2 regions of the Halomonas qaidamensis genome follow, and region 1 is predicted to be linked to the other one. Evidence: riboswitches for the same ligand, from Rfam matches in the RefSeq annotation. Region 1 holds a riboswitch; the other holds the start of a gene.
What was found. Region 1 has a riboswitch for thiamine pyrophosphate ahead of K1Y77_RS12280 (SLC5/6 family protein). Riboswitches for the same ligand answer to the same signal wherever they lie in the genome.
Positions count from the first base shown of each region.

Region 2: another riboswitch for thiamine pyrophosphate. It lies ahead of thiM (hydroxyethylthiazole kinase); the one in region 1 lies ahead of K1Y77_RS12280 (SLC5/6 family protein).

Region 1 covers NZ_CP080627.1:2,703,505-2,708,202, reverse strand. Annotated here, with positions in the region: gene K1Y77_RS12295 (CoA-acylating methylmalonate-semialdehyde dehydrogenase) at 1-122, shown strand, start outside; gene K1Y77_RS12290 (hypothetical protein) at 221-907, opposite strand; gene K1Y77_RS12285 (peroxidase-related enzyme) at 1,110-1,694, shown strand; TPP riboswitch at 1,806-1,913, shown strand; gene K1Y77_RS12280 (SLC5/6 family protein) at 1,903-3,294, shown strand; gene K1Y77_RS12275 (magnesium transporter CorA family protein) at 3,329-4,297, shown strand; gene K1Y77_RS12270 (NnrU family protein) at 4,412-4,698, shown strand, end outside.
Region 2 covers NZ_CP080627.1:218,362-223,059, forward strand. Annotated here, with positions in the region: gene trhP (prephenate-dependent tRNA uridine(34) hydroxylase TrhP) at 1-707, shown strand, start outside; gene thiE (thiamine phosphate synthase) at 780-1,400, opposite strand; gene thiM (hydroxyethylthiazole kinase) at 1,390-2,199, opposite strand; TPP riboswitch at 2,226-2,321, opposite strand; gene K1Y77_RS01070 (hypothetical protein) at 2,442-2,786, opposite strand; gene K1Y77_RS01075 (DUF2237 family protein) at 2,941-3,315, opposite strand; gene gloA (lactoylglutathione lyase) at 3,560-4,093, shown strand; gene K1Y77_RS01085 (DUF6164 family protein) at 4,095-4,460, shown strand; gene K1Y77_RS01090 (cupin domain-containing protein) at 4,441-4,698, opposite strand, start outside.

The sequences.
Region 1 (4,698 bases):
ATCTGGGGCCAAACGGCAAACAGGCAATTACGTTCTGGACGCAAACCAAAACGGTTACCGCCCGTTGGTTTGAGCCAGAAAATGTCTCTAGCGGCATCAACAGTACTATTTCCTTAAGCTAACCGTGATCAATAAAGCCCCGTGAAAACGGGGCTTCTTGGTGTACGGCCTCGGATGGCATGGCTTCAGAGTAAATAACTTTAGCTTGATAAATAACGGGTTATCTATCTGGAAACAAAGGCAGACTTTCGCGGATAAGTTGCTCAATAGGGCCAAGCTGGCCAGCATGCAGTATCAGCATGGTGGGCACTATTTTTTTGTAGTGGGCTGGGGGCGTTAACAGCGCGAACTCGCCTTCTTCAATATGAAATTCATGGAGTTCTTGGAGACCCTCAGGCGTTTCGCATTGAGAACAGCGGTAATTGTCGTCTTCACCATATACAAGGCGATGATACATTTTGAATAGCGTGTAAATTGCTAAACCACCCGGTAAGGCAGGCCAGCGTGCGGGTATATTGCGCGTCGCTTCCGTAATGATACGTCCTTCTGCCTGGGCAAAGAGTTTGGCTAATGGCGCAGTAAGAAGCGAGGTATCTTCGGCTGGTAGTGGTTGACGCTGCTGAGAGGCCTGGGAAAATTCGTTTGTCACTCGGTGTAAGTCTTCTAGCGAAGTAAGCGGATAATCAATGTGCTTCAATTCGCTTGGCTCGAAACTGCCGTTTTCCCAACCATGAATGACCCGAAGGGTCATCGGCGACTGTTGCAGGGGCTGTGCAAAGAGGATGTGCAGCATGACTCGAATGTGTAGCTGCCGCTCATCGGTATCGTTGTCGAACGCGCGGTAAGGGTCAGCAAAAAGTGTGTGTAAGCGCCCTGGCGTATGCTCTTTCGCTTCGAAATGCTGCATGTGAGTGTCCCTGTAAGGTGCCATTTTACGCGTTCATTGCGCGGCTTATAGGTTATTGAGTTGTTAAGAGTATGGACAGCGTGAGCCGCGATTGAAAGTCACTTTGTTTAGTATTTTGTTACTGAATAGCGTTCAGTCAGCAGTATAAATGTTTAACCAAAACAAAAATTTAAAACCTGCTTTTAGGAAAAGAGGAACCGCGATGATAAACCCACTTAGCCGTTTCCATGTGCCAGAAACCCTTGACGAACTGCCTGATGATATTCGTGAAGCAATAGTAAATGTTCAAAGCAAGGCGGGCTTTGTACCCAACGTATTTTTAATGTTGGCCCACCGCCCCGATGAGTTTCGCGCGTTTTTTGCGTACCACGATGCGCTAATGGAGCGTGAGTCCGACACGCTCACCAAGGCTGAAAAAGAGATGATTGTGGTAGCCACAAGTGCACGCAATCGTTGTCTTTATTGTGTCGTTGCGCATGGGGCCTTATTGAGAATTTATAGCAAGGACCCGTTAGTAGCAGACAACGTTGCAATTAACCACCTGACCGCAGGACTGAGCGAACGTCATCGCATGATGTTGGATTTTGCAATGCATTGCGGTATTGAAGTGGGTGAGTTCTCTTCCGAATGGCAGGCCAGATTAGAGCAAGTGGGTTTCACGCTGGAAGATTGTTGGGACATTGGTGCCATTGTCGCTTTTTTTGGAATGTCGAACCGATTGGTTACCATGGCAGGCACCCCACCTAATGAAGAGTTCTACTTAATGGGACGCCTACCGCGATCATAAAGGGAAAATAGTAGGAAAAAAGTTACCCACCTAGGCGTTACTCACTGACAGATTTTACTAACGCCCAACCTTTACTAACGAACCACTTTCACCGAGGATAGCGTCTCCATTCACTGTCGCCAGGGGAGCTCCACACTGATGGGCTGAGAATGCGCACTGCGCAGACCCTGGAACCTGATCCGGTTAATACCGGCGGAGGAAGTGCGACATGCCTTACCTAACATCAGCCGTACTGGGTGCGGCACTACTTTGCTTTGCCTTTTTGGGCCTTCGGGCACGCCATGTGCAGGGGTCGCTCGATGACTACGTGACAGCACGCAATTCGCAAACGGCGTCCACGCTGGGGTTCTCATTTTTAGCCTCGGGAATGGGCGCTTGGATTTTGTTTGCACCGCCTGAAATAGGTGCGTTTGTTGGGCCATTAGCGCTCGCAGGCTATGCAATAGGCTCTGCGCTGCCGTTTATTGTCTTAGGTCTTTACGGGCCAAAAATTCGCCGTGCTTTGCCAGAGGGCAGAAGCATTGCTGAATTTGCTGATGCCTGTTATGGCAAAGGCGTGCGTCGCTGGGTATCGCTGGCCTCTGTTGCTTATATGGGCTGTTTTTTAGCGGCGGAACTAACGGCCATCGGCGCGATTACCGCGCTGCTGTCAGAGGTACCTCCGGCGCTGGTGATTATTGGTGTTGCGCTCACAACCTTGGTGTACACGGTGGTTGGTGGGCTACGGGCAAGCCTCGCCACGGATCGCTGGCAAGCGTGGCTTTTGTTGGCCCTGTTAGCAGCTGTTGGCAGCGTTGCCATATGGCGGCTGCCAACCATGCCGAATGACGCAGTGATGCCTTCTATTCCTATCACAAGTGCGCTCAGCGTTGCTCTTACACTTGTCATTGCGGTGACCGCCGCCAATCTTTTCCATCAAGGCTATTGGCAGCGTGTATGGGCTGCCCAGGATGACCAGAGCTTAGGCCGAGGTGCTTGGCTAGGCGGCGGTATGACTGTGTTGGTGGTGATGGTCATTGGCGGTGTCGGCATGATGGCCGCGATGAGTGGAGTGCCACTTGGAGAGCCGCCTATTCCCTTCTTTGCACTGTTAACCGATGCGCCGGTGTGGGTAGCACTGCCCGCCTTAGTGCTGGCTGTCACGTTGGTAACCTCAAGTGTCGATACGCTTCAAAATGGCATCGCGTCGCTGATTGTTGGACGTGGCGGTGAACGGCATACAGCCTCTTTAACGACTGCTCGTTGGATAACGGTCGCCATGATGGTGCCAGTAGTGCTGATTGCGTTGCAGGGGTTATCGGTACTGCGACTATTCTTAATCGCTGACTTACTGTGCGCTGCCATCGTGGTACCGGTGCTGCTTGGCCTGTGGCAACGTATGACGCCTCTGGCGGCGATAGGGGGTGGTATGGCAGGGTTGGTAGGAGCAATACTGCCAGGCTGGATAAGTCAGGGAAGTGTCAGCGCGGGTATTATGGCAGCAACGTTCCCCGGCAGTATTCCCACGCTTGGGCCATTTTTAGGGGCGCTTCTGGCGTCTATTGTTGTCAGTGTGACGCTGGCCTATCTGCCTAATCGTCGTCAAAGCGTTAGGCAGTAACGTTAAGCCGTGAACCAAATTAACAGGGACGATGATGATTCGCAGCCTACTAACGATGCCGGATGGCGATGTGCATGAAGGTGATGAATGCCTTATTGATGTTTGGCAGGCAACGCCTGGCAGCCACTTATGGATAGATATGAAAGGCGAGCCAGAAACGCGTGAGCGCCAGCTACTGGAACGTTTTAATTGTCATCCAATGGCCATCCAGGATGCCCACAAGGAGCGTCATCCGCCTAAAATTGAAGAGTTTGAGCATCATACATTGATTATCTACCGAGGTATTTCTTCGTTTGATGCCCAGCTCAAGTTCGTGCCTCAACAGGTGTGTTTTTTCATTGGTGAGCACTTTCTGATCACCTTGCATGCCGGTGAAGCGCTCAGCATTGAACGGCTTTTTAATGAGCATGGCAAAACGCTGCTGGCATTATCTCCCGAGCGTGTCGCGCTGAAAATCATGTATACCTCAGCAGGTTTCTATATTGATAGCTTATTGGAATTCGAAACCGAGCTAAGCGACATAGAGGACGAGCTGTTAGAGAATGGTAACGATGTGCTGATGCGAAAAATCACCACCTACCGTTCACGTTTGGTGAAGATGCGCCGTATTTTTAGCTATCATAAGGGCATTACCCAAGAGCTTACGGCCTACGATTACGCTCATCTGCCTCGTGGTGAAAGTGAAACGATGCATGCCATTACGGATGTAGAGGAGCGCTTTGAACGTCTTTATACTTTGACGCAAATGTATTATGACATTTGCGGTGACCTTATCGATGGCTATATTTCGATCTCTTCTCATCAGCTAAATATCACCATGCGTGTATTAACGGTGATTACGGCGATCTTTGTACCATTAACGTTCATTGCTGGTATTTACGGTATGAACTTTGAATACATGCCAGAGCTGCGCTATCAATATGGTTATTTTTTTGTTTGGGGGGCTATGCTGGGTATCGGTGGTAGCTTGATTTGGCTATTTAAACGCAAAAGCTGGTTTTAAATCGAGATAGTTTCGCTGTTAGCGAAAAGTTGATAGTTCGCCATGTGGTTTGGGCGTGAGTGTGGCATGCTCGCAGTCGACCAACGACCTGCAAACAACCTGAGAGCCACCTTTATGACCATCATGATTATTGGCCTGCTGATATTTCTTGGCAGCCACTCCGTGCGTATCTTTGCTGAAGACTGGCGTCAGCAGCAGATTACTAAACATGGCGAAACCTCCTGGAAGCTAGCGTATTCCGTAGTATCAGTGATTGGACTGGCAATCGCTATCTACGGATTTGGCCAAATGCGCTTAGACCCTATTTACGTTTGGTTCCCACCTATGGGCTTACGCCATGCGGTAGCGCTGCTGATGATTCCCGCCTTTATTATGCTGGTGGCAGCCTATGTGCCGCGCAA
Region 2 (4,698 bases), 1.3 Mb from region 1:
GCACGTCTGCCGCCGACCAAGACGAGCTCTCGGCGCTAATTGAAGACGTTACCCGCCCCGGTAAATTAATGCCGGTGTACGAAGATGAACACGGCACCTACATTATGAACTCGAAGGATCTGCGTGCGGTACAGCACGTAGCGCGCCTGACAGAAATGGGTGTGGCATCGCTAAAGATCGAAGGGCGGACAAAGTCCCACTACTACGTTGCGCGTACCGCGCAGGTTTACCGCCGAGCAATTGACGATGCCGTGGCTGGCCGCCCCTTTAATATGGGGCTAATGGATGAGCTTGAAAACCTAGCCAACAGGGGGTACACCGAAGGCTTCTATCGGCGCCATGTACACGATGAATTTCAGAGCTATGAGCAGGGCAGCTCTATCGGTGTCCACCAACAGTTTGTCGGTGAAGTATTGGGCTACGATCCCGTGCGTGGCTGGCTAGACATTGAGGTGAAAAACCGCTTTGAAATAGGCGATGGCATGGAGCTGATGCTGCCAAGTGGAAACCACCGTTTTGTGCTTGACCATATTGAGAATACCCGCGGCGAATCCCAAAAGGCCGCTCCTGGCTCTGGGCACCGGGTACGTATCCCAGTGCCAGGCGTCAGCATCTCTCCTAAACAGCTAGAGTTTGCGCTTTTAATGCGCGACCTCAAGCCAGCAGGATCTATTGCCGCAGTTCAACTCGGCGTACCTGCTGCTTAAATTATCCTTAAGATCACGCACAGTTGTTGCGTGGTCTTAAGAGACCCGTTAAGAACGTCGTTAGGAAGATGGTTACAAGCGGTCGTGGAAAAAGGCCTGCGCGGCTAAGCGTGGGTCTGGCTGACCACAAATAGCAGAAATAACCGCAATACCGTTTGCCCCAGCGGCTTTCACTTGAGCCATGTGTTCAGCTTTTAGTCCACCAATCGCGACACTGGGGAGTTGGCAAGCATTAGCAAGCTGTGCCAGCCCATCAAAGCCAATTGGTTGGGCGTGATCTTGTTTGCTGCCAGTTGCAAAGATGGGCCCTAAACCGACGTAATTGAGCAGTTCGACGGGAGCTTCCTGAAGTTGGGCAGGGGTGTTAATCGAAAGCCCAATAATGGCGTGCTGGCCGAGAGTGTTTCGCGCTTCTTGAACAGCCGTGTCGCTTTGCCCGACATGTAAGCCATCAGCTTGGCTGGCTAACGCCACGTTCAGACGATCGTTAATAATCAGTGGAACGCCACTACCTGATAACATCGCTTTGAGGCGTTTGGCCTGGGCGATCATTTGCTCGTCACTCGCGTATTTATCGCGTAGCTGCACCATGGTAATGCCGCCTTGTATAGCCGCTTCGACCGTCTTTTCAAGGCCAAATTCGGCGCATAGCTCAGCATCAGTAATGAGATAGAGCGAAAGATCAAACGGCATGCACTGCCTCCAATTGAGCAAAAGTTGAGAGATCGTCGGGCGTTAACTGATAGAGCGTATCCAACAGCGCCACCTGGAAACTACCAGGGCCTTGAGCCTGCTTACCTGCGCGACTGCCCGCTATGCTAAAACATGCTAAGGCGGCCAAACTGGCCTCCAGCGGCTGCTCGTGATTGGCGGCCACAAAGCTTGCCACCAGCGCACTCAGTCCACAGCCTAAGGTAGTCACGCGGGGCATTAACGGGTGACCACCTTTAAGCCGATAATGATGGGTGCCGTCAGTGATGACATCTGTCTCACCGGTAACCGCGACGACGCAACGATGTTGTTGTGCTAGCGCAATGGCTGCGGTCGTGGCTTCTTGAGAACTGGTGGTGGCATCAACGCCTCGCCCCAGGCTAGCCAAACCGTTAAGCGCTTGGATTTCCGAGGCGTTGCCGCGAATAACGCTGGGTTGATAAGTCAGCAGCGTCTTGCACAAACGCTGGCGAAAGGTGGTGGCACCAACCGCAACAGGATCGAGCACCCATGGAATATTGTTTTGATGGGCGGTGCGCGCAGCGATAACCATGGCGTCAGCCCAAGGGGAAGAGAGGGTGCCAATATTGATCGATAGCGCGCCAGAAATAGCGGTGAATTCAGCCACCTCTTCTTGCGCATGTAGCATGGCAGGGGATGCGCCTGTCGCTAATAGCAAATTAGCGGTGCTGTTCATCGCCACGTAGTTGGTAATGCAATGTACCAGTGGTGTCGCAGCGCGCAGAGCGATGAGGTAATCGCCGAGTGGGCGTGAAAGCATAATATCCTCCCGGCAGGGGGAGGTGGTGCAGCCGCACCACGACTCCCTACGCCGGCGTTATCCGGTTCAGGTTCAAAGGGTGCTTCTCAGCCCATTAGTCATGGGCGCCCCTGTCGTGGTAGTACTATCCTTGGCTTAGATCAATCTGTAAAGCCTGAGGGCTTTCGCGCTACTAACTGTCTTAGCTATTAACAGACTACCAGTTAGCTATTAGCGAACAGTTAGCTATTAGCGAAGCGCGATTAGCGAAATGCGATACGTGTACCGTAAGTTAACATTTCATCGGGAGTTATCGCTTTTCCTTCGACACCAATCATTTCATCGCCACACTGGTCTGCAAAGGTAAGCACGCCATGAGTAAGGCCTAATTGGCCTAGAGTATCGCGAATTTCACCAGTGCCCAAAAAGGTGCTGACATGGCCTTGGGCATTGGTTAAATCAGAGACACCGTTAGCGTGATGGAAGCGAACTTTATAGATGCCATCCATGGATTCGACTTCCACAATAGGCGAAAAGCCATTCTGTATGGCGCGGGCCAACTGCTTGAGTGTTAGATGGTCGCCGAGGGTCATATCAATCGCAGTCATGACAAACTCCAAGTGGATACCGTTAGTAAGGCATCACAGTGTTCTCTAGAGGAATGCTACAAGCGAAGTTAGTAAAGGTGATTAAGTTTTGTAAAAATACACACTAGAGTGTAGAAGGTTTGCATAGAAATTCCAGGATTCGGAGCGAAAGCACTTAATGAACAGCATCCAGTGCATGCTGCTGCAGCTTGATGAATGGAATAATCTCTAATGTTTTCTCATGAGTGCCAGACAATAACACTGGTGGAGCCAAGCCAACTTGTGCAGCTTCCTGCCAACGGTTGGCACAGACACACCAGCGGTCGCCGGGCTGCAGGCCTGGAAACCCATATTCTGGGCGTGGAGTCACTAGGTCGTTGCCTTGAGCTCTTGAAAACGTTAAAAATTCTTCGGTTACCATCGCGCATACTGAGTGCGTACCGACATCATCGGGCCCTGTACGACAAAAGCCATCGCGGTAAAAACCGGTTTTAGGGTCATGGCAGCAGGGCGTTAATGGTTCACCTAGCACATTGCGATCACGAGACATAGTGGCTCCTCTGGCATAGGGCGGGCTAAGCTAAGGGCTAGCTAAACGATGCCCACCTTTTAAATAGTGAAACAGCATGATGAGGTAAGGTAGTGCATCAGGTGCTGATAGACTACGTACGTAAAAGCTTACGTACTTAAAAACGTCTGTACTTAAAAGCTTACGAATTATTGAAAGTGGTCAAAGTTTTGTACAGGTTGTAGGGTTCGTCAACGTATTTTATGAATATGAAATAGGAGAGGTTATGTCGTTTCAAGGCGAACAACATCCCGGTGTCGCATCCGCTGCGCCGCAAACCCAAGGGTTTCGCTTAAATCATACGATGCTGCGGGTAAAAGATCCCGAACGCGCGCTAGCGTTTTACTCCACGGTCTTTGGCATGCAGGTTCTACGTCGATTGGATTTTGAAGAGATGCAGTTTTCGCTCTACTTTCTAGCCAATATGGAAGACAGCGATAATGTACCGGAAGACCTTCAAGCCCGTACTGCCTGGACCTTCAGTCAGAAAGGCTTGTTAGAGTTAACGCATAACTGGGGCACCGAGGATCAGCAAGATTTTGCCTATCACGACGGTAACGCAGAACCCCAAGGGTTTGGTCATATTTGCTTTAGCGTGCCTGACCTAGAAGCCGCCCAAGCATGGTTCGACGAGCATCAGGTGACGTTCGTTAAGCGCGCGGATCAGGGCAAGATGAAAGACGTTATTTTTGTCAAAGATGCAGACGGCTACTGGATCGAGGTGATTCAGGCAGACCGTATGGCTGATAAGGGCGACTAACATGGCCCACTTGCTGTTTCGGTTGCGCCACGTGACAGATGAAGAGGCGATGGAAGTACGCCAGCTGCTAGATGAGCAGGGCTTTGATGTGTATGAAACCCAGGCGGGGTTTTTTCGCCTGGGTGTCGATGCCATTTGGCTGCGTAACACCGCACAACGCGAGGCTGCCGAAGCAGCGTTGGCAGCGTATCAGGAAAACCGCCAAGCCAACGCACGACGCGCCCATGAAGAAGCCGTTGCTAGTGGCAATGCCCCTACGTTATGGCGGCGCTTTCTCGCCCACCCCGTGCAAGTCTTATTGGTGATGGTTGCCGTGATACTGATTGCGTTATTGACGCTGCTACCGTTTATTGGCTTAGTAAATTAGCGGCGGCTAAATGGCCGCGCTTTAAATAAAGCTGCACACCTTCGCTACCTGCTTGCAACTGAGGTGCCGCACCCACTGGGAAGCGACACCAACTGCCAGTTGCGTACTCCTGCCCATCACTAAGAACAGCACCTTCCAACACAAATAGCTCTAAACCGCCGCTAAGCGTTGGATAAGACACCGCTGTATCGGCCTCCCAGCGTTCTAGGCTGACTCGTTCAGGACCGTACTGTTCTGA